One region of the Paenibacillus sp. S-38 genome, then DNA from elsewhere that is predicted to be linked to it. Evidence: predicted binding sites of a transcription regulator. Region 1 holds the regulator's gene; the other holds the start of a gene.
What was found. Region 1 encodes CtsR, which represses protease genes until heat stress. Its sites were predicted from a motif close to ATGGTCAATAAAGGTCAAACA; they were not measured.
Positions count from the first base shown of each region.

Region 2: a site for CtsR is predicted at 7,538-7,558, ahead of ACP26L_RS21225 (ATP-dependent Clp protease ATP-binding subunit). Genes of this name have one in related genera too.

Region 1 is NZ_CP187970.1:7,757,576-7,769,844, reverse strand. Features, by position in the region: rRNA gene ACP26L_RS33975 (23S ribosomal RNA) at 1-1,963, shown strand, start outside; rRNA gene rrf (5S ribosomal RNA) at 2,126-2,242, shown strand; gene ACP26L_RS33965 (CtsR family transcriptional regulator) at 2,623-3,084, shown strand; gene ACP26L_RS33960 (UvrB/UvrC motif-containing protein) at 3,137-3,655, shown strand; gene ACP26L_RS33955 (protein arginine kinase) at 3,684-4,751, shown strand; gene clpC (ATP-dependent protease ATP-binding subunit ClpC) at 4,825-7,269, shown strand; gene radA (DNA repair protein RadA) at 7,435-8,802, shown strand; gene disA (DNA integrity scanning diadenylate cyclase DisA) at 8,814-9,896, shown strand; gene pssA (CDP-diacylglycerol--serine O-phosphatidyltransferase) at 9,973-10,704, shown strand; gene ACP26L_RS33930 (PIN/TRAM domain-containing protein) at 10,853-11,947, shown strand; gene ispD (2-C-methyl-D-erythritol 4-phosphate cytidylyltransferase) at 12,040-12,269, shown strand, end outside.
Region 2 is NZ_CP187970.1:4,783,576-4,795,844, reverse strand. Features, by position in the region: gene ACP26L_RS21245 (helix-turn-helix transcriptional regulator) at 1-362, opposite strand, end outside; gene ACP26L_RS21240 (MATE family efflux transporter) at 476-1,900, shown strand; gene ACP26L_RS21235 (methyl-accepting chemotaxis protein) at 1,971-3,671, opposite strand; gene ACP26L_RS21230 (ABC transporter substrate-binding protein) at 3,668-4,987, opposite strand; gene ACP26L_RS21225 (ATP-dependent Clp protease ATP-binding subunit) at 5,286-7,421, opposite strand; gene ACP26L_RS21220 (Calx-beta domain-containing protein) at 7,947-9,479, shown strand; gene ACP26L_RS21215 (hypothetical protein) at 9,496-9,696, opposite strand; gene ACP26L_RS21210 (glycoside hydrolase family 3 C-terminal domain-containing protein) at 9,874-12,269, shown strand, end outside.

The DNA.
Region 1 (12,269 bases):
GCCGCAAACGTGATGCCCGGGAGTCAGACAGTGAGTGCTAAGATCCATTGTCAAGAGGGAAACAGCCCAGATCATCAGCTAAGGTCCCCAAGTGTGTGTTAAGTGGGAAAGGATGTGGAGTTGCACAGACAACCAGGATGTTGGCTTAGAAGCAGCCACCATTGAAAGAGTGCGTAATAGCTCACTGGTCGAGTGACTCTGCGCCGAAAATGTAACGGGGCTAAACACACCACCGAAGCTATGACTAGATATCTATGATATCCTGGGGTAGGGGAGCGTTGTATGCGGGTTGAAGGTTGATCGTGAGGACAGCTGGACTGCATACAAGTGAGAATGCCGGTATGAGTAACGAAAAGATCAGTGAGAATCTGATCCGCCGAAAGCCTAAGGGTTCCTGAGGAAGGCTCGTCCGCTCAGGGTAAGTCGGGACCTAAGGCGAGGCCGAAAGGCGTAGTCGAAGGACAACAGGTTGAAATTCCTGTACCACCGTGAACCGTTATGAGCGATGGGGTGACGCAGAAGGATAGTGACGCGAGCTGATGGATGCTCGTCCAAGCAGTGAGGCTGATGTGCAGGCAAATCCGCACATCGATAAGGCTGAGCTGTGATGGGGAGGGAAACTTAAGTACCGAAGGTCATGAGTTCAGGCTGCCAAGAAAAGCCTCTAGCCAGGGAGAAGGTGCCCGTACCGCAAACCGACACAGGTAGGCGAGCAGAGCATGCTAAGGCGCGCGGAAGAACTCTCGTTAAGGAACTCGGCAAAATGACCCCGTAACTTCGGGAGAAGGGGTGCCTCGGTAGGGTGAATAGCCCGAGGGGGCCGCAGTGAAAAGGCCCAAGCGACTGTTTAGCAAAAACACAGGTCTGTGCGAAGCCGCAAGGCGAAGTATACGGGCTGACGCCTGCCCGGTGCTGGAAGGTTAAGGGGAGCGGTTAGGGGTAACCCGAAGCTGTGAACCGAAGCCCCAGTAAACGGCGGCCGTAACTATAACGGTCCTAAGGTAGCGAAATTCCTTGTCAGGTAAATTCTGACCCGCACGAATGGCGTAACGACTTGGGCGCTGTCTCGACGAGAGATCCGGTGAAATTTTAATACCTGTGAAGATGCAGGTTACCCGCGACAAGACGGAAAGACCCCATGGAGCTTTACTGCAGCTTGATATTGGACTTTGGTACGATCTGTACAGGATAGGTGGGAGCCTGAGAAGCCTGAGCGCCAGCTTGGGTGGAGGCGCCGTTGGGATACCACCCTGATCGTATCGGAGTTCTAACCTGGTACCGTGATCCGGTGCGGGGACAGTGTCAGGTGGGCAGTTTGACTGGGGCGGTCGCCTCCTAAAGCGTAACGGAGGCGCCCCAAGGTTCCCTCAGAATGGTTGGAAATCATTCGAAGAGTGCAAAGGCATAAGGGAGCTTGACTGCGAGACAAACAGGTCGAGCAGGGACGAAAGTCGGGCTTAGTGATCCGGTGGTACCGAATGGAAGGGCCATCGCTCAACGGATAAAAGCTACCCTGGGGATAACAGGCTTATCTCCCCCAAGAGTCCACATCGACGGGGAGGTTTGGCACCTCGATGTCGGCTCATCGCATCCTGGGGCTGAAGTAGGTCCCAAGGGTTGGGCTGTTCGCCCATTAAAGCGGTACGCGAGCTGGGTTCAGAACGTCGTGAGACAGTTCGGTCCCTATCTGTCGCGGGCGCAGGAAATTTGAGAGGAGCTGTCCTTAGTACGAGAGGACCGGGATGGACGTACCGCTGGTGTACCAGTTGTTCCGCCAGGAGCACGGCTGGATAGCCAAGTACGGAAGGGATAAGCGCTGAAAGCATCTAAGCGTGAAGCCCCCCTCAAGATGAGATTTCCCAGTATGTAAGACCCCTTGTAGACGACGAGGTTGATAGGTTCGGGGTGGAAGCGCGGCAACGTGTGGAGCTGACGAATACTAATCGGTCGAGGGCTTATCCAACAGCTTCCGCAAGGAAGCGGCAGCAATACTAAGGTTTAGATCTTTAGCTAGCGAGTGAGGATATATCATTTTGGTAGTGACCTTTGTGCGAAGCACAACGGAACGCAAAATGATATACCCGAATGTATATCCAGTTTTCAAGGTACAAGCCTTGAACAACCGTTTGGTGATGATGGCGGAAGGGAACCACGCGTACCCATCCCGAACACGAACGTTAAGCCTTCCAGCGTCGATGGTACTTGGACCGCAGGGTCCTGGGAGAGTAGAACGTCGCCAAGCCAATGAAAAGCCCCTTTGGACAATGTGTCCAGAGGGGCTTTTTTGGGTTAATAAAAAAGAAGTGCCCAGGTTCCGACCGTCGACCTGCCGCTAAGATGTTTTCCCGGCGTGTTCTGTTTTGCCTCGGGATTGGGAATAATACTAATCAGAAACCATGATAAGTGAACGGTACAGCTGTGCAGACCTGTTGCATTCTTGAGAATATCTGCTATAATGTATTCAAAGTCAAAGAAAGTCAAAGTCAATGAATCAAGCAGTTAGTGAATCGCAATGAAGTATAACGTTGTGCTTATGCGGTGGCTGAACAAGACCAACATCATTATTGTCCTAGGACACGCAGGCGTTTTTCTTCGTATACTTTGCCTTTGGAGGTTGAATGGATGCGCAATGTTTCAGAAATGATAGAACAGTATCTGAAGCAGGTATTGCAGCAGAGCCCCGATGGCGTGATCGAGATTCAGCGCAACGATCTGGCGGATCAGTTTCAATGTGTACCTTCCCAGATTAACTATGTGATTAGTACCCGATTTACCCTTGAGAAGGGGTATGTGGTGGAGAGCAAGCGCGGGGGAGGCGGTTACATTCGCATCCAGAGAATTGAGCTTCACTCCCATGGGGCCGTACTGGATCACATCTTCCAAACGATTTCCACTCACATGGATCAAACAGCATCTGAAGGCCTGCTGTATCAGCTCAAAGAAGGCGGTTTTATCACTGCCCGTGAAGCCGGCCTCATGAAGGCTGCGGTGGCCCGGGAGGTATTAGGGCTCAAGCTTCCGCTTAGGGATGAACTCCGTGCCCGGCTGCTGAAGGCCATGCTGATTGCATTATTGAGCAAATAATCCATTGAACCAACGATGTACTGCTGCTTATGGCAGAAAGGGAGGGAACCGGATGCTTTGTCAGGAATGCGGCAAAAAGCAGGCTACCCTGCATTTTACGAAAATCCTGAATGGTGAAAAAACGGAATTTCACATCTGTGAAACCTGTGCAAGGGAAAAAGGAGAACTGATCCCGGGCACGCCTAACGGCTTCTCGATTCACAATTTGCTCAGCGGGCTTCTCGATTTCGAGCCATCGGCCCAAAGTGCGGTTGCAAACAAAGCCCAGCCCAGCCGGTGCGAGCACTGCGGTCTAACTTACGGACAATTCAGTAAGGTAGGTCGCTTCGGCTGCAGCGAATGCTACAAGTACTTTGGTGACAAACTCGACCCCTTGTTCAAACGGGTACATGGGAACACGGTCCATACCGGCAAGGTTCCGAAACGTTCGGGTGGGTTAATTAAATATAAACGTGAGATCGATCAGCTGAAGAAAGACATGCTGGTTCGCATAGAGAATGAAGAGTTTGAGCAGGCGGCACAGATCCGGGACCAGATCCGGGAGCTGGAGAAGAAGGTTGCCGAAGGGTAACCGGCTCACACCGTAAGGAGGAATGCATATGACGGAAGCAAGCCGTTTCACCCAGCACGCACTGAGTGAATGGATGAAGGGGGAAGGGCCTGATTCGGATATCGTCATCTCCAGCCGGATCCGCCTAGCCCGGAATATCCGGGGTTACCCATTCCCCATGCTCGCCACGAACGGGCAGTCTCTGGAGGTTGCCGAGATGGCTGCCAAGGTGCTGGAGAGCGAAGAACTGGGAACCATCTCCCGCTTCACGCTGCTCCCGCTTGCAGATCTGGATGAGCTGCAGCGCCGCGTATTGGTGGAGAAGCATCTCATCTCGCCGGCTTTAGCCAACGAATCCCGCAATGGAGCGGTGATTCTAAGTGACAACGAGTCCATCTCGATCATGGTGAATGAAGAGGACCACCTTCGAATACAATGCTTGTGCCCCGGCTTTCAGATCAAGGAAGCCTGGGATCTGGCAGGTCAGATTGACGATGTGTTCGAAACCCAGCTGGAATATGCCTTCGACGAGAAGCGCGGATATATGACAAGCTGTCCGACGAATGTGGGCACCGGCATACGGGCCTCAGTTATGATTCACCTGCCGGCCTTGGTGTTGACGCAGCAGATCAACCGGATTTTATCTGCGATCACGCAGGTGGGCCTGGCCGTAAGGGGCTTGTATGGCGAAGGCAGCGAGGCGCTCGGCAACTTATTTCAGATTTCCAATCAGATTACCCTCGGGCAATCCGAAGAAGAAATCATCGATAATTTGTACAGTGTAGTCCGCCAGATCATTGAGCATGAAAGAGCAGCAAGACAGAGGCTGGCACACGAGACCCGTCCCAAGATTCTGGACCGGGTGAGCCGCTCTTACGGAGTGCTTTCCTATGCGGCCATTATGGATTCCAAGGAGGCGGCTCAGAGACTATCCGACGTAAGGCTCGGGATTGACCTCGGATTTATCAAAAATGTGTCGCCTCATGTGCTTAATGAGCTGCTTGTGATGACGCAGCCCGGTTTTTTACAGCAGACAGCAGGAGAAAAGCTAACGCCTGAAGAAAGAGACATAAGAAGGGCTCAGCTCATCCGGGAAAAAATCTCGGCAGCCGGCTGATGGCTCTACCCGCAAGGGGATCCATAAGCAGTGGGAACGTCATTTTGTTATACCAACCCTGGAGGTGTTATACATGATGTTTGGCAGATTTACGGAACGCGCACAGAAAGTGCTCTCTTTGGCTCAAGAAGAAGCGGTACGCTTGGGACATAACAATATCGGCACAGAGCATATTCTGCTCGGCCTGATTCGCGAAGGCGAAGGGATTGCAGCGAAGGCGCTGATTGCCCTGGGTCTTGGACTTGAGAAAATCCAGGACGAAGTGGAATCCCTGATCGGCAGAGGTCAAGAACAGCCCTCCAACATTGCTTACACCCCTCGGGCGAAGAAAGTCATTGAGCTGTCGATGGACGAAGCGCGCAAGCTGGGACACACCTATGTGGGTACGGAGCATATTCTGCTCGGCCTGATCCGCGAAGGGGAGGGTGTTGCTGCACGCGTGCTTGGGAACCTGGGCGTAAGCCTCAACAAGGCTCGCCAGCAGGTGCTTCAGCTGCTTGGCAGCAGCGAGGTAGTCTCGCCGAATCATGGTAACCCGGCCAATGTGAATACGCCGACGCTGGATGGCCTGGCCCGTGACCTGACGGCTTACGCCAAGGAAGGCAACCTAGATCCGGTCATCGGCCGGAGCAAGGAAATTGAGCGCGTCATTCAGGTACTCAGCCGCCGTACGAAGAACAACCCGGTCCTGATCGGGGAACCTGGTGTAGGTAAAACGGCGATTGCCGAAGGATTGGCCCAAAAAATCGTCGCCAACGAAATCCCGGAAACGCTTCGTGACAAGCGCGTCATGACGCTGGATATGGGGTCGGTGGTAGCCGGTACGAAGTACCGCGGCGAATTCGAGGACCGTCTCAAAAAGATCATGGACGAGATTCGTCAAGCCGGCAACATCGTGCTCTTCATCGATGAGCTTCACACGCTGATCGGTGCAGGAGGTGCGGAAGGCGCGATCGATGCCTCCAACATCCTGAAGCCTGCACTGGCCCGCGGCGAGCTGCAGTGCATCGGGGCCACGACGCTGGACGAATATCGCAAATATATCGAGAAAGACGCAGCCCTGGAGCGCCGCTTCCAGCCGATTACGGTGGATCAGCCGTCGCCGGATGAAGCGATTCAGATCCTGCACGGTCTGCGTGACCGCTACGAAGCGCATCACCGGGTGAAGATCACCGATGAAGCCATCGAACAGGCCGTGAAGCTGTCGGACCGCTACATTACGGACCGCTTCCTTCCGGATAAGGCGATTGACTTGATCGACGAAGCGAGCTCTAAGGTAAGGCTCCGCTCCTACACGGTACCGCCGGATCTGAAGAAACTCGAAAGCCGGCTGGAGGATATCCGCAAGGAGAAGGATGCTGCGGTACAGAGCCAAGAGTTCGAGAAAGCCGCTTCTCTGCGTGATACCGAACAGAAGCTGCGTGAAGAACTCGATTCCACGAAGAATGAGTGGAAGGAAAAGCAGGGCCGCACGGACTCCGAAGTGACACCGGATGACATTGCCCAGGTAGTGGCTAGCTGGACGGGGATTCCGGTCGTAAAGCTGGCGGAGGAAGAGACCCAGCGTCTGCTCCAGATGGAGTCGATCCTGCATGACCGGGTCATCGGCCAGGATGAAGCCGTTAAGGCTGTATCCCGTGCCATCCGCCGGGCGAGAGCAGGCCTTAAGGATCCGAAGCGTCCGATGGGCTCCTTCATCTTCCTTGGCCCTACAGGGGTAGGTAAAACCGAGCTTGCCCGTGCGCTTGCCGAATCGCTGTTCGGTGATGAAAACTCCGTGATCCGGATCGATATGTCCGAGTACATGGAGAAGCATTCCACGTCCCGTCTGGTAGGCGCGCCTCCAGGATATGTCGGGTATGAAGAGGGCGGCCAGCTCACCGAGAAGGTACGCCGCAAGCCATACTCGGTCGTGCTTCTCGATGAGATCGAGAAAGCTCACCCGGAAGTATTCAACATTCTTCTGCAGGTGCTTGAAGACGGCCGTCTGACCGACTCCAAGGGACGTACGGTAGACTTCCGCAACACCCTGATCATCATGACATCCAATGTGGGTGCCGATGTCATCAAGAAGAATTCGACCCTCGGGTTCACAGCGACGATCGATGCGGGCAAAGAATACGGCAACATGAAGGATAAGGTCATGGGCGAGCTCAAGAAGAGCTTCCGTCCGGAGTTCCTGAACCGGATCGACGAGATCATCGTGTTCCACTCCCTCGACGAAGCGCACATCGGCCAGATTGTTTCCCTCATGGCGGAAGAGCTCCGCAAGCGCCTGAAAGAGCAGGAAGTGGACTTTGTTCTGACGGATGCGGCCAAGGCCTTCCTCGCCAAAGAAGGCTACGATCCGACCTTCGGTGCAAGACCGCTTCGCCGGGCGATTCAGAAGCATATCGAAGACCGCCTGTCCGAAGAGCTGCTTCGCGGCAACATCAACAAAGGTGACACGCTCACGATTGACGAGAAGGATGGAGACCTCGTGGTCGAGCGTACCCAAGGGGTAACTTCGCAGGCATAAGGACTTGCCCGATCTTGTAGGCTGACAATATACAGAGAAGAAGCTTCTGCAGACCGGTTTGCGGCTGCAGGGCTTCTTTTTTTGCGTACGGGCCCGGGAAGGGTTTTCAAGGCAAGGGAAACCATGGTAAACTTTGTAATGGAACTGAAAGGCAGTGATAACAGCATGGCTAAGACCAAAACCAAGTTTTTCTGTTCGGAGTGCGGATATGAATCGCCCAAGTGGCTGGGCAAATGTCCCGGCTGCCAGGCATGGAATTCGTTTGTGGAAGAAATCGAGACGGTATCGAAGAGCCGTGGCTTCCATGGGGGAGCTTCGGAGAAGAAAGAAAAAGCCGTATCGATCATAAACATAGAAAGCAGCGAAGAAGCCCGGATCATTACCGAGAACCGGGAGCTTAACCGTGTGCTCGGAGGCGGTATCGTTCCGGGTTCCCTGATCCTCGTCGGGGGCGACCCGGGTATCGGCAAATCCACCCTTCTGCTTCAGACTTCTTACGAGCTGACCAAGCAGGAGTGCAAGGTGCTCTACATTTCCGGCGAGGAATCGGTGCGCCAGACCAAGCTGCGGGCCGACCGGCTGCAGGCGATTTCCCCGCTGCTGTTTGTTCTCTCGGAGACCAACGCCCAGTTTATCGAGGCGGCGATCGTTGAGATCCGTCCGGACTTCGTCGTCATCGACTCCATTCAAACGGTATATCATCCTGCCGTGGAGTCGGCACCGGGAAGCGTGTCTCAGGTGCGGGAATGTACGGGACACTTTATGCGGATCGCCAAGGGTAAAGGTATAGCTACGGTACTCGTTGGCCATGTTACCAAAGAAGGGGCGATTGCAGGTCCGCGGATGCTCGAGCATATGGTGGATTGTGTTCTGTACTTTGAGGGAGAGCGTCATCATTCGTACCGTCTGCTTCGCGCAGTGAAGAACCGCTTCGGTTCGACCAATGAGATCGGCATCTTCGAGATGCAGGAGACCGGTCTTGTGGAAGTCAGCAACCCTTCCGAGCTCTTCTTATCGGAGCGTCCGCTCGGCGTATCGGGTTCGACGGTCGTTGCCTCCATGGAAGGCACGAGGCCCGTCCTTGTGGAGCTGCAGGCACTGGTCTCTCAGACCAATTTCCCCTCCCCGCGGCGGATGGCTACAGGCTACGATCATAACCGGCTTGCTTTAATCATTGCTGTGCTGGAGAAGCGAATGGGCATGTTCCTGCAGAATCAGGATGCCTACTTGAATATCGCCGGCGGGGTAAAGCTGGATGAGCCTGCCGTTGATCTCGCGGTAGCGGTGAGCATCGCTTCCAGCTTCCGTGACCAGCCGACCCAGCCGTTTGATGTGATCATCGGCGAGATCGGGCTGACGGGTGAAGTCCGCGGCGTCTCCCGAGTGGACCAGCGGGTGCGTGAGGCCCAGAAGCTCGGATTCAAGCGGATGATCCTCCCGCAGAAAAGCCTCAAGGGATGGACACCCCCCGCGGGGATCGAGATTATTGGCGTGAACACCGTGGCCGAAGCGCTTTCGGTCGCTTTAGTATAGGAGGGACACCCTTGAGCAACAAGGAAGAAGCCAAACGGGACGTAATGAGCCAGCTCCTGCAGCTTGTTGCGCCGGGAACCCCTTTCCGAGACGGACTGGAGAACGTACTGCGGGCGAAGACGGGGGGGCTTATTGTCGTGGGCTGCGGCCCTGAAGTCATGGAGATAGTCGACGGCGGCTTTTCCATCAACTGCGAGTTTTCTCCAAACTACTTGTATGAATTGGCGAAGATGGATGGGGCGATCATACTCAGTGAGGATCTGAAGCGGATTCTTTTTGCCAATACGCAGCTCATCCCGGACTCCTCCATTCCCTCCATCGAGACGGGCATCCGCCACAGAACCGCGGAGCGGGTGGCGAGGCAGACGCAGAAGCTGGTTGTGTCCATTTCCCAGAGGCGCAATGTGATTACCCTGTACCAAGGGACCCTGAGGTATGCCTTGAAGGATATCGGCGTCATCCTGACGAAGGCGAATCAGGCCATCCAAACGCTCGAGAAATACAAGTCAGTACAGGATCAGGGGATGACCAACTTGGCTGCCTCGGAGTTTGAAGAGCTGGTTACTCTGCACGATGTAACCGGGGTGATCCAGCGGGTGGAGATGGTACTGCGTATTAAGGCTGAGATCAAAAGGTATATTAATGAGCTTGGGAATGAAGGCCGCCTCATCTCCATGCAGCTGGAAGAATTAGTGGGAAATACGGAACTTGAAGCGTATTTGCTCGTAAAAGATTATATAAAGGATCCAAGTGAAGAGAAGATCCGTGAAGTGCTCACTGTGTTGAAGCGGCTGGCTTCCGAAGAAATGCTGGATCACTCCCACATCGCGAAGGCACTGGGTTACCCGAATGCTTCAAGCAGCGCTGAGGAGAGCGTGTCTCCAAGAGGATACCGGGTGCTGAACAAGATTCCGCGGCTGCCGGCAGTCATTATTCACAATTTGATTGAACGATTCAAAACGCTCCCACATCTCATGATGGCCACTATTGAAGAACTGGATGAAGTCGACGGTATAGGTGAGGTTCGCGCGAGAGCAATCAAAGAAGGTCTCAAGCGAATTCAAGATCAGGTGCTCATTGACAGACATATCTAAAGTGCATACAATCAGAGGGTAGCCTAATATAATGCTGAGTATTAGGGTACAGTATAACCAGAGGTGGAGCCAACTAATGATAACAAAATCCCTGCCGAACGTATTTACCGTTGGGAATCTGTTCTTAGGAATTATCGCAATTATTATGGTGTTTAATAATAAACCGGAGCTGGCGGCCATCATGGTCATCGTAGCCATGCTTCTGGACGGTTTGGACGGACGAGTAGCCCGTGCTCTCAACGCGCAGAGCGAATTCGGCAAAGAACTCGATTCCCTCTCCGACGTCATCTCGTTTGGTGTAGCTCCCGCTTTTATCATGTACGTCGTCGCTTTTACCGAAATGAATGCTGCAGCAGCCTGGATCGTGACCGCAATCTTCCCGATTTGCGGCGCCCTCCGTCTTGCTCGGTTTAACGTGGTTGCCGGTACGCCGGGCTATTTTATCGGACTGCCGATTCCGGCAGCAGGCGGTGTGCTCTGTACGCTGGCCTTGTTCCATAAAGAACTGAATACGATCGTGCTTGTGCTTTCGACCCTGCTGCTTTCCTACCTGATGGTGAGCACGGTGAAATACCCGAACTTCAAGAAAGTCGGGATTCCGAAAGCGGCGATCTGGATTACGCCGATCGTGGTCATCATTGCCGTTGTGCTGGCAGTCATGTTCCCGGGGACGCTGTCCAAGATGATCTTTGTACCGCTGCTCCTCTACGCACTGTACGGCCTAAAAAAAAACGTTGATCGACTCTTCTTCATAGGCCGCCGGAAAAGAAAGACAGAAGAAGCGGAGTCGAAAACCACAACCGTATAATACTGCCAGTTGAAGCGTCATTTCCTATGAGAGGAAATGGCGTTTTTTTTATTTTTCAGCGAGGCGGTTAGGATTAAGCAGGAAGGTTTTGGTTCATAATTGTAATGAAAGCAAAAAAAAGAACATGGAATTGATGGAGGTGAAGTCTATGATGAAAAAAGGGTTCCAACTTCTGTTTGCAGTTATCGGCGGTGCGCTGGGTGTTCAATGCAGTGATATGATCGGGAGGCCGCTTTTTGACGTCATAGCATCCGTAACGGGTTTGGAGATTAGCGGGGAAAAAGGGTGGATGTTCCTGATCGGAGCGATTCTATTCTGGTCGGTCAGCGGATCGCTCTACCGCGGTCTGCTTCAAGCCCTGCAGCAGAGTGAAGAACGTATCACAAATGTTCCGGTTATCGATCTTGTGGCCGGTTCGGCAGGCATGGTTATCGGACTCGTCGTTTCTTCCGTACTGCTCTATCCATTGGAGAGGACGGGGGCGCTGAATCCGCTGCTCCTGATGCTCTGCGTTGCTGCCCTGACTTTTGCCGGTTTTCGCCTCGGCCGTGTGAAGAAAGAAGAGCTTCTCGCCTTCCTGGAGAATAAGCGCAGGGACCGGAGCAGAGGCAGTCAGGGAGAGGCCAAAGGATTCGAGGAGCACAAGATCCTGGATACCAGTGTAATTATTGACGGCCGGATTGCAGATATTTGCAAAACGGGATTTATCGAAGGGACGCTGGTGATTCCCGAATTCGTCTTGGAGGAGCTGCAGCACATTGCCGATTCCTCGGACCTGCTGAAGCGCAACCGGGGACGGCGGGGACTCGATATTCTGAACAAGATTCAGAAGGAGCTTGATGTGAAGGTTTTGATCTACGAGGGAGACTTCGATGAGATCTCCGAGGTGGACAGCAAGCTGGTCCGTCTGGCGAAGGTGCTGCAGGGCAAGGTCATCACCAATGATTTTAACCTAAACAAAGTATGTGAGCTTCAAGGGGTATCGGTGCTGAACATCAACGACTTGGCGAATGCGGTTAAGCCGGTGGTGCTGCCGGGTGAGGAGATTCTCGTGCAGGTCATTAAAGACGGCAAGGAGCACGGGCAGGGGGTAGCTTACCTGGATGACGGTACGATGATTGTTGTAGAAGGCGGCCGGGATTTCATCGGTACGACGCTCGATGTGCTGGTGACCAGTGTCCTGCAGACCTCCGCGGGACGCATGATCTTCGCCAAGCCGAAGCTATTGGAAAAAGCGCTCTGATCCGGTATGATAGAAGGGATGCGCTTAGGACGCTGCGCTTGGCACTCGCCGGCCGTAACGCCTGAGGCTTAGAACAATGGCAGGTGGACAAGATGGCGGACAAGCTGGGAATCATTATCGTGGCCGCAGGCCGCGGATCACGGATGGGCACGAAGGAGAGCAAGCAGTATCTGCTGCTGGACGGCAAGCCCATCATCGTACATACGCTTGAGCGGTTCGAGAAGATGAGCGCTGTAGAAGAGATCGTCCTTGTTACCGGCAGGGAAGATGTCCAGCGCTGCCGTGATTATGCGAATCAGTACGGACTGACCAAATGTAAACA
Region 2 (12,269 bases), 3.0 Mb from region 1:
CTTTCGATCTTCTCCTTCGTCTCCCGGGGCGAGTAGTGGTAGAACTTCTTCAGCGCGGATTCCACCTCGGCTTCGAAGGGCAGCATCGGGTAGCCCTTCAGCGACTCGGCGACCAGGAAGAGTGCGACGGCCTCCTTGTCCGAGAAGTGAATCGGCGGGAGCATCCGTTCGCGGAGCAGCTGGTAGCCCCCATGGACGCCGAGCTCCGAGTAGAGCGGCACGCCGAGCTCGCTGAGCTCCTGCAGGTCGCGCAGGATCGTCCGCTTGGAGACTCCGAATTCCTCGGTCAGCTCCTTCAGGTTGAATTTGCGGTGAGCCTGCATTGTCATCAGGATATGCAGCAGGCGCTGGGCTTTGTTCATCGGGCGGGTCCCTCCAGTGGTTAATGAATTCATTGTAGCACGGAAAGGTGACGGGCTTTGGCACTTTTCGGTGATACCCTGAGGACATTCGAACCGGAGGGGGTCAAGAGAGCATGACGGAAGAATCGAAGAATACAACGACAAATACAACGATGACTGAAGAAGGGAAAGAATCGACGAGCATGGGTGCCCCGGAGCTGAGCCTGGCCCGGATCACCTGGCCGATCCTGGTGGAGATGCTGCTGCATCTGCTCATGGGCAATCTCGATATTCTCATGCTGAGCCATTACAGCGAACGGGCCGTGGCTTCCGTGGGGATCGCCAATCAGCTGCTGCAGTTCTTCCTTATGCTTTTCGGCTTCGTGGCCGCGGGAACGACGATTGTAATCTCGCAGGACTTGGGGGGCGGGCAGCGGCAAAAGGCGGTCCAGGCGGCCTGCACGGCGGCAGCGCTGAATACGGTGCTGGGACTCGGGATCAGCCTGGCCCTCGGGGGCGGAGCAGCCTTCTTCCTGACGCTCCTCGGAACACCGGCCGGGATGATGGGCGAGGCTGGAACGTATCTGCGCATCGTCGGCAGCTTTCTGTTCCTGGAAGCGGTGATGCTGACGGGCTCTGCGGTGCTGCGCAGCTATGGGCTGACCCGTGAAGTCATGTGGATCTCGATCGGCATGAACGCCGTGCATGTGTTCGGCAATGCGCTGGTGCTCTACGGGCCATTTGGTCTGCCCCAGCTGGGGCTCGAAGGCATTGCCTGGTCCACGGTCGTCTCCCGGCTGCTTGCGATGACCGCCATCGTGTACGCAGTGATGAGAACGCTTCGTCCCCGGCTGAAGCTCGCTTCCTTCTTCCGCGAAGCGGGGCCTTACGCCCGGAGGCTGCTGGGGATCGGGATTCCGTCCACCATCGAATATATGGCCTATTATGTCTCGCAGCTCATCATCACTTCGTTCATTGTCTCGATCGGCATCACGGCGCTGACCACCCGGGTCTATGCGGACAGCGTGCTGGGCATCGTCTCTCTGCTTGCGACTTCGATCGCGGTCGGCACACAGATTATCGTAAGCCGTTTGGTCGGCGGCAGACGGATGGCCGAAGCGGAGGACGAATGCCGCCGAAGCATCCGCTGGTCGATGGGCCTCTGCGCGGCCGCCGCGGCGGGAGCTGCCTTCGCCGCAGAGCCTATGCTCCGCCTCTTCACGGAGGACCCGGGCGTCATCCGCGAGGGCACCCGGGTGCTCTGGCTCATGCTGCTGTTCCAGCCCGCCCACAGCCTGTGCATGATCTATCAGCATGTGCTGAAAGCGGCGGGGGATGCGGCTTACCCGGCCAAGCTCGGCGTGCTCTTCATGATCGGCATCCGTGTGCCGGTCTCTTGGCTCTGCATCACGGTACTCGGCTTCGGCATCGTCGGCGTCTATGCCGCCTTCATCCTCGACGAGTGGACCCGTGCCCTTCTGATGCGCCGCCGCTGGGCTGCCGGGCAGTGGGCGGGGAGAAGGGAGCACGAGGCTCACGCCGCCGAAGCCGCGACATAGCACAAGGACCCGCCAGCCGTGAGGCTGCGGGTCCTTGTCATCACTTGACCTTCTTTTCATTCGCTGCAGGTTAACAGGAGAACTTCTCAATGCTCTCCTGCAGTTTCTGGGCAAGGCGTGCCAATTCTCTGGAGGAGCCGGTGATTTCCTCCACACTCGCCAGCTGCTCCTGGGCCGAGGCAGAGACGCTGTGGGTTCCTTCGGCAGCCTCCTGTGTTACCCGGTTGATTACCTCAAAGGCAGCCACAAGGTGCTTCGTCTCGAGAGACATCCCGGCGGAGGAGTCGGAGACCTCCTTGATCTGGCCGTTCACCTCATGGATGGAAGCTTCGATCTGGCGGAAGGATTCGCCGGCCTTATGGACCGCGCCGATGCCCTCCAGCACTTCTTTTTCCCCCTGGACGACCTTCTCGATGGCGCGCTTCGTCTCCGCCTGAATGGCCAGAATGACGTCGGACACCTGTTTGCCGGACTTGGCCGTCTGGTCGGCCAGCTTGCGGACCTCACCCGCCACCACGGCGAAGCCTCTGCCGCTTTCTCCGGCACGCGCCGCTTCAATGGCCGCATTAAGGGACAAGAGATTGGTCTGGGCCGCGATATCGGTGATGATGGCGATGATCTGCCCGATCTCATCCGTCTTTTGGCCTAGGGAAGTGACCACCTGCGTAATCTCGCCCACATGGCTTTGGACCGAAGACATCTGGTGAATGGCGGATTGAACGGCTGTCCCGCCCGCCGAAGCAACCTGTGAAGCCTGCTGAACCGCTCCGGTGACAAGGGAAGCGCTGGAAGCAATGTTCTTCGCTTCGACATCCATCTTGTGCACAAGCGATACGCTCTCCGTGATCGTACCGACCTGCCTTTCCGTTCCTTCCGCCAGGCTCTCGGTGATATGGGCGACATGCTCGGTGGCTTGTCCGGTTTGTTCCGCACTCGCGGTAAGCTGCTCGGAGGAGGCCGCCACTTGCTCGGCGTTGGTACCGACCTCTTGAATTAGGCTCCTGAGATTGGATGCCATCAGGTTAAAAGCCCCTGCCAGTTCACCGATCTCGTCCCGGTTTTGGATCCCTACGTTCGTATCCCTTAGATCGCCCTGCGCGATCTTGGAGGCCATGGCCTGCAGCTTGATGATCGGAATGGAAATCATACGGCTGATCGTTACAGTGGCTGCCGTACCTGCCAATAAGGTGACAACCGTCAGAAGGATGACCAAGCTTTTTGTCCGTTCTACCTCCTCAAAGGTAGCGGTTGCTTTCAGATCCAGGGCCTCCTGCTTTCGCTCTACAAACCGGTTGGCCGTGGTCGTAAAGGCATCCAGCACCGGACCTTGGGCGACGGAGATGTCAACGAACGCTTTGGTGTTATCCTGTTTTTTGGCATCGATCATCTGCATGGCGGCAGAGCTGGATTGACCCTGCAGCAGATCGAGGCCCGCCAGGATTTGCTTATCGTCCCGGTCCGTGATTAACGTCTTCAGTTCGGTCAGAGCACCTGTGAAGCGGCTTTGCGATTGTTGAAAAGCTTCCACCTGCTTGGTGTCTCCGGTGATCAGATACTTGCTCAGATGGGAGCTCTCGCTTTCAACCGCAATGTTCAGATCCTTGATGAGCTGAAGAGTTTTCGACTGGTGCTTGATCAATTCGGTATAGGAGTCATTCACTTTGACCAGATATACATAGCTGATCGTCGACATCACGGCGAGCAGGAAGAGGACCAGTCCAAAGCCTCCGTACAGCTTTCTCTGAATCGTGAATCCCTTGGTTTTCTTCATTTGCCGGTACCCTCCTTCGCTTCACCTAGATAGACCTTGGCCTGCTCACGGTACTGCTTGGCGGCCTGCTCGGGAGTCAGCTTCCCGTCGGTAACCTGCTTCAAGGCCAGTTCATAAGCCTTGCTGACCACCACATGACTTGAGGGGTAAGGGGCGTCAATCGGCTTGGAGCGTGTTTTGAGGTCATCGAGAATCCGGTACTGCTCCTTGCCGGCTTCATCGAGATTCGCGGACAGTCTCGCAGCAATTTTGCCCGACACGGGAACGCCGCGCTCTCCTTTCAGGATATCATTCGCCGCTTCGCTGTTCAGGAAGAAGTCCAGGAACGCGGCCGCTTCTTTTTTGTGCTGAGAGTAGGAGGACAGAGCCAGGAACATGGATGGCTTGATGAAATGGCCTGTCTGCCCGCTTGTGACTTCCGGATAGGGAAGAAGCTTTAAGGAATGGCCCGCGAGCTTGCTCAAGGAGGAGACGGAGTTGGTGGCTACACTGTAAAAAGCGGCATTCCCCGCAACGATGGGATGATTCTTATCATTGCCGGCTGCCGTCGTCGCTCCTCCGAGCAGACCTTCCTCACGCCACTGCTTGTTCAAAGCGAAATAATCGGCCATGAGCCGGTCATCGTTGTAACCCAGGGCGGTGCCTTCCGCGTTGTACATGGTGGCTCCGCGGGCTCTCAAATAATAGAAGACATCGATCATGTTTCCGAGAGGATAGAAGTCCGGCCTGCCGATCTTTTGCTTCAAAAGCTTCAACGTTTGATAAAGCTCGTCGATCGTGTATTCATTTTTGGGTACGGGTACCCCGGCGCTTGCCAATAATTGCGGGTCATAGATAAACATGGTCGAATTGTTCCCTATAGGCATGGCATACAGCTGATCCCCCTTCGTTCCGGGAAGGAGATAAGACTTGTCCATCTCCGAAAGATTCAGGGTGCCGTCTTCCGTAAACGCATTCAAGGGCTCGATGAGATCCCGGTTAATATAATCGTAGATGAAATTATAGTCCGCCTGGATGATGTCAGCGGTAGTCTGGTTGGCCGTTTGAATCGCCAGCTGCGTCGCGACCGCCCCGGTATTCGCAAGGGATTCGGTTTCAAAATGGACATGGGGATGCTCCTTCTGGTACAGCTCGATTACTTTCATCGTGCTTTCCTTCCGGCTGTCGGAGCCCCACCAGATAAACTTCAGCGTAATGTCCTCCGTTTGCTCCGTTTGCTGTACCTTCCCGCCGGCCGGTTGGCTGCATCCGACAGCGCCGGCAAGTAAAGTGGCGCCAAGTACGGAGAGAATGCTTCGTTGAGTCGAGGTTCTCATGGTCCACACCTTTCTTGATTGGTAATTCGGCTGCTGATCGGAATTGTGCAGTTTTCCAGCCTCTAAGCTTACTATCGGTAGACGGCCTGAAGAACGTTACCTTTTTTATCCAAGGCTGAAGATCGTTTTAGGGCGACAGGGAGATGGGAGCAGGGAAGGGGCGATCGGAGGATGCCCAAAAGGGCGGCCAAGCGGCCGATCGAAGAATGCCAAAAAGGGCGGCCAAGCGGCCGCCCTTTGCATGGATGGAACAATAGAGTGAGGATTCGAGTAGCACCTTAGGATAAGCGGTACCGTCTTACGACCGCACAGCCTGCACGGTGATCGCGTTGTCCCGGACAACGACCTCGACCGCCTGAACCTGCTCCTGCTCCAAGATGAGATCCGTGATGACGTCTTCGACCTGCTGCTGGATCACCCGGCGCAGCGGACGCGCCCCGAAGGCAGGATGATAGCCGAGCTCGGCAAGCTTATGCTTCGCTTCGTCCGACACCTGCAGGGAGATGTTCTGTTCCCGCAGCGAATTCGTGACTTCCGCGAGCATCTTGTCGACGATCCGGACGAGATCCGGCTGCTGCAGGGATGCGAACGGGATGATCGCATCGAAGCGGTTCAGGAACTCCGGACGGAAATAGGAGCCGAGCGATTCCAGCAGCGTGCTCGTCTGTACACTGTCTTCCGCGGCGAAGCCCACGGTGATTTTCTTCTTGTCGGTTACGCCGGCATTGGAGGTCATGATGATGACCGTATCCTTGAAGCTGACCGTGCGGCCCTGGCTGTCGGTGAGGCGTCCGTCTTCGAGCACCTGCAGGAACATGTGCTGCACGTCCGGGTGGGCCTTCTCGATCTCGTCGAGGAGAAGGATGCTGTACGGATTGCGGCGCACGCGCTCGGTAAGCTGGCCAGCCTCCTCATGACCGACATAGCCCGGAGGCGAGCCGATCAGCTTGGAGACGGAGTGCTTCTCCATGTATTCGCTCATGTCCAGCCGGATCATTGCCTCCGCACGGCCGAACAGCTCCTCGGCCAGCGACTTCGACAGCTCGGTCTTGCCGACGCCCGTCGGACCGACGAACAGGAAGGAGGCGATCGGCTTGTTCTTCGGCGCCAGTCCTGCACGGCTGCGGCGCACGGCGCGGGCCACCTGGCGGACGGCCTCCGGCTGTCCGATGACCTTCGCTTCGAGATGCTGGGCGAGGTCCTTCAGCTTGGCCGCTTCGTCCTGCTGCAGCTTGCCGACCGGAATACCGGTCTTCCGTTCGACGATGGCCTGGATGTGCTCGACGCGAACTTCCGTCAACGCCTGCGGCCGCTGCTCGTCCAGCTGCCCAAGCAGGTTCGTTTCTTCGTCGCGGAGACGCGCGGCGCGCTCGTAGTCTTCCCTCTGCGTAGCCAGGCGCTTCTCTTCCTGGATGCCCGCGAGCCGTGCGCGGACCGCATCTTCACCGCTGCCAGCTCCGAGCAGGTTCAGCTTGGCCCCCGCTTCGTCGAGCAGGTCGATCGCCTTGTCCGGCAGGAAGCGGTCCTGGATGTAACGCTGGGAGAGGTGCACGCAGGCGCGGATCGCCTCATCCGAGTAGGTCACCTGGTGGTATTCCTCGTACTTCGGACGCAGCCCCTTCAGGATTTCCACGGCTTCCTCCACCGTAGGCTCGTCGACTGTAACCGGCTGGAAGCGGCGCTCGAGAGCGGCATCCTTCTCGATGCGGCGGTACTCCTTGAGCGTCGTGGCGCCGACGACCTGCAGCTCGCCGCGGGCCAGGGCCGGCTTCAGGATGTTTCCGGCATCCATGGAGCCTTCGGCGGCGCCGGCACCGACCAAGGTGTGGATTTCATCAATGAACAAGATGACGTTCTTGCGCTGCTGCAGCTCGGTGATCAGCCCCTTCAGCTTCTCCTCGAACTGGCCGCGGATTCCCGTGCCCGCCGTCAGGGAGGCTACGTCCAGGGAGTATACTTCCTTGCCGAGCAGCTTGGCCGGCACTTTGCCTTCCGTGATGCGCAGCGCCAGCCCTTCGGCGATGGCCGTCTTGCCGACGCCGGGCTCGCCGATCAGCACCGGGTTGTTCTTCGTGCGGCGGTTCAGGATCTCGATGACCCGGTCGATTTCTTCGTCGCGTCCGATAACGGCATCGATCAGGCCGGCCTTGGCCGCGTCGTTCAGGTTGCGGCCGAGCCCGTCGAGGAGCCCGCCGCGGCCGGCGGCGCGGGAGGCGTTCTGAGGCTCCTGCCGCTTCGGAGGCTGCATCATGCCTTGGAACAGATCGTCAAAGGACGGCATGTGCGGGAAGGAACCGGACCCCGCAGGGAAGGGGATCCCGCTGCCGAGCTTGGCATAGCAGTCTTTGCACAGCTGGAGCTTCTCCACTTGGGTGTTGACCTGCAGATGCAGGGATACGGCGGCTTCTTGCGTATGGCATGTTTGACAGCGCATGGTTTCTACCTCCAATGATTTAAAATGATGGTTTATTCCATATGAGGTTCGGAAGTCGCCGGAGAACGGCGTTCCAAGGAGAATCGTTTGACTAATTTAGACTTTGATCTTGTTTGACTTTGACCTTATCTGATCTTTATTATAATCAAGCTTCAGCATTTGTCAAATGGTTGCTGATCGGGTTGATCCAGTTCAATAGAAACGCGCTGAAAGAGCGGAGATTCACAAGCCCGGTGTGGAACTGCGGCAGAGCAGAGGCAGGGATGGGTTAAAATGGACTTCAGGCTGAGGAGGGCCTCCTGACCGGACATCGAACAGGAGCGGACCGGCAGCCCCCGCTGGATGATCCCCGGATTCTGAGGCTTCGTGAAGGCGTCTAAGCCCGATTTTCCGCCGTTCTCCTCAAATGTATACTTATGGATACTTATCTGCTCCTTCACTCTCATGGTATGTTTTCTCTGGCCCTCATGAAGTGTGTAAGAACGAAGTGTCATAGAACGTGAAGAGTGAATGGAGGAACAAATGATGAAAAACTTGGGTGTATGGCATTCGCAGCCCCGGCGCCGCAAACTCGGTGTGATGCTGCTAGTCTCCGCGCTGCTCGTGCCTTACGGCGGGAGCACGATCAGCCATGCCGAGACGCCGGCGGGACAATTCACATGGGAGAGCGACTATTATACGGCCGGGGAAGATGCCGGCATCGTAACGCTGACCGTTCGCAGAGAAGGCGGAGCCGGCGGGCAAGCGTCGGTCGACTTCGCGACCGCTGACAGTTCGGCTTACGCGCAGAGCGATTATGGCTCGGGCTCCGGTACGCTTGTCTTCGCGGACGGCGAGACGGTGAAGACGGTGGAGGTCGTGATCTACGACGACGGCGAAACGGAAGGGGACGAATCGTTCTCCGTGGGGCTGTCGAATCCGACCGGCGGAGCGGAGCTCGGCGCTTATCCTTCGGCCGCGGTATCGATTGCGGACAACGACAACTGGATTCCGGATCCGCCAAGCGTGCTTTCGTTCGACCCCGTCTCTTATACGGTTGGAGAAGCGGCAGGCTATGCGGGGCTGCAGGTGGTCCGCTCGGGAGGCGCAGCGGATTACATCTCGGTCCAATATGCGGCAAGCAGCGGCTCTGCGGGTGAAGATCAGGATTATTCGGCGTTCGGCGGCACCCTGTCTTTCGCGCCGGGCGAGCGTCTGGCCGTGCTCCAGGTTCCGATCCTCGACGACAGCGAGCATGAGGAGAACGAGTCGTTCTCGGTCTCGCTGTTCGGGGCCAGCGGCGAAACGTCCATCGAATCGGGTACGGCGGAGGTCACTATCGCCGATAACGATCCTTTTGTTCCTGACCAGCCGGGCGAGTTCCAGCTGGAATCGGATGCATACACCGCGGAGGAAGGAAGCGGGACGGCATCGATCCGGGTGCTGCGCAGCGGCGGCGCAGACGGGGAGGCTGCAGTTGATTACCGTATCGAAGGAGGTACGGCGGCCGAAGGAGCCGATTACGGAGGCACCGGCGGTCAGCTTTATTTTGGCGATGGGGAGACGGAGAAGTCGATTGAAGTGCCGATTACCGACGATGCGGTGCATGAGGCCGACGAACAGTTCAGCGTTACCCTGACGTCCGCATCGAATGGGGCGGTGCTGGGCTCTACCGTCCGCAGCGTCGTGACGATTCAGGATAACGATCCCGCCGGCCGGATCGAGTTCAGCGCGTACACCAAGACCGCTTACGAAGAGGACGGCACGGTGTCGCTGACCGTCACCCGTTCGGGCAGCACGAATGAAGCGGCCAGCGTCCTGTATGCGACGAAGGATTACTCCGCCCTGGCCGGCCGGGATTACCGCGCCGCCATCGGGACGCTGGAGTTCGCGGCGGGCGAAGCTTCGAAGACCCTGACGGTTACCCTGCTCGACGACGGGATCAAAGAATACTACGAGTATTTTGCCGTGGAATTGTCAAACCCGAGCGGTGCCGAATTGGGAGATCGTTCGAGGATGATTGTGTCCCTGTACGACCGCGACCCGATCTATCTGCCTTGGCCTTGGCCGCGTTATTAAGCCGGCAAGCCTGTCGTCACCGCAGCAAAGCCCGCCTTCCCTCAGGATGGCGGGCTTTGCTGTGTCCGGCGGTGATGAGCCCCTGCTGTAAGCGGTCCGTCAGCGCGGCGCCGGCCACCGTCACGGCAGGCTTCTGCAAGGAAGCGGCCGGCTGTAAGACAACCGCGGCTGACCGTTCCCTGCCTGCCGTTTTGCCCAAAATCCAGCGTCTCAGCATGACACTTATTTACCCTTGGAAGGCCACTTTTTTACATAGAGGGATGGATTGGAAAACGCTATCATTAAACCATTCAAAGGCTGCGGCAGCAGGGACAGTCATCTATCAAAGAACGGGAGTGAGCACATGGCAGGCAGGACAAGCAGAGCAAGCAGGGCAAGCGGCTGTACAACGGGAATGAAGGTCATTCTGGCTTTGGCGCTGATGTTCTCCTTCACCGTACCGGCGGCCGCCAACGAGCAGACCGGGACATCTTCATCGTCGGGAGGCCAGGCATCAGCCCCATCCGGCTACACCTATCCGTTTCAGAATCCGGATCTCTCCTTGGATGCGCGGGTGAAGGATCTCCTCTCCCGGCTGACCCTGGAGGAGAAGGTATCGCTGCTTCACCAGTATGCGCCGGCGATTCCCCGGCTGGGCATCCAGGCCTTCCGCACAGGGACGGAAGCGCTCCACGGCGTCGCCTGGCTGGGGGAAGCGACGGTCTTCCCGCAGGCGACCGGACTTGCGAACACCTGGAACACGCAGCTGCTGAAGAAGATCGGTGCCACCGTCGGGGATGAAGCGCGGGCCTTCCACCGGAAGGATCCGGCCCAGAACGGACTCAACGTGTGGGCGCCGGTCGTCGACCTGATCCGCGATCCACGCTCCGGCCGGAACGAGGAAGGGATGGGGGAGGACCCCTACCTGACCGGGGCGATGTCGAATGCCTACGCAGCCGGGTTGAAGGGAGATCATCCCTTTTATCTGAAAACCGCACCGACGCTCAAGCATTTCATCGGCTACAACAACGAGAAGGACCGGGGCTCGAGCTCCTCCAGCATGGACCCGCGCAATCTGCATGAGTACTATCTAAAGTCGTTCAAGCCCGCGATCGTCTCCGGCTCGGCGCTCTCCCTGATGCCCTCGTATAACTCGGTCAACGGCCGACCGGCGATTCTCAGCCCTTTGCTCCGGAGCGTGGTGAAAGAGCAGTGGGCCGGGGACGATTTCTTCATCGTGAGCGATGCGTATGATCCGACCGGTACCGTGAATGACCACCATTATGTGGATTCGTATCCGGAAGCCCTGGCGCTGGCGATCCGGGCCGGCGTGGACAGCATGACCGACCAGGGCAGCAATTCGGGCGTCATTACCGGCTATATCCGGGAGGCGCTGGCCCAGGGGCTGCTAACGGCAGCGGATGTGGATGAAGCGGCGGCGAACGTGCTCCGCATCCGCTTCCGGCTCGGCGAGTTTGATCCTGCAGGACGCAGCCCGTATGAGATAATCCCCGAGAGCGTCATCAACAGCAAAGAGCATGCGGCCTTGGCGCTGAAGGCGGCACAAGAGCAGCTCGTGCTGCTCAAGAACGAGAAGGGGGCGCTCCCCCTGAGCAGGGAGAAGCTGAGCAGGGTGGCCGTCGTCGGGCCGCTGGCCGATCAGGTGCTGAGCGACTTTTACAGCGGGACACTGCCGTATGCCGTCTCTCCTCTTCAGGGCATCCGGGAGAAGCTGCCGGCCGAGAAGATCGCCTTCACCCGGGGCGTCGACCGGATTGCGCTGAAGTCGAAGGCCACCGGCCTCTACGTATCCGCTTCGCCTGACGCATCGGCTCCGCTCACTGCATCGGCGGCGGAGCCCGGGAAGAATGAAAGCTTCGACCTGTACGATTACGGCTGGGATCAATTCCTGCTGAGGGCCGGGGCCAACGACAAGTACTTGACGAACGGCTGCTGCAACGGCGCCGTGACGAATACCGCGAATGCGCCGGGCACGAATGAATGGTTCACATATCAGAACTACCGGTACGAACGCCTCCCGGATCAAACGTATGCCCTGTACAATTACCAGGCGGGACACTGGGATACGGGTCTCGCGGGAGGCAAATACGTAAGCGTAGAGCCTGCCGCACCGCATACGCTCGTGACTTCCAAAGATGCCGTCACCGGGGATACCGAGAAGTTCGAGCCCGTGCTGGTATCCGGCGGGCAGGAGGAGGCAGTGAAAGCCGCAGCAGGCACAGGGGCGGCCATCGTCGTCGTCGGAAGCCAGCCGCAGCTGAACAGCCGGGAGACGATCGACCGGGCGGATCTGGTCCTTCCGCCGGCGCAGGAGGCCTTGATCGAGAAGGTCGCCTCCGTCAATCCGAATACGATTGTGGTCGTTGTCTCCGGCCATCCGTTTGCGATCCCGAAGGTGCAGAAGAACAGGAATGTGAAGGCGATTCTTTATTCTTCCCACGGAGGACAGGAGGAAGGCAGGGCGATCGCCGATGCGCTCTTCGGGGATTATGCGCCGGCCGGCCGCTTGAACCAGACGTGGTATGCCGGAGTGAACCAGCTGCCGGACATCATGGAGTATGACATCATCAAGGGGGAGCGGACGTACCAGTACTTCGAAGGCCGGCCGCTCTATCCGTTCGGTCATGGCCTGACGTATGCCGATTTCGCGTACGGAAGCGTGCGGTTGAATAAGAATAAGGCGGACGCGAAGGACACCGTCAAGGTGGAAGTGGAAGTCACCAATCAAAGCCGGTTCCGCAGCGACGAGGTCATTCAGCTCTATGTCCATGCGGAGAAATCCCGGGTGAA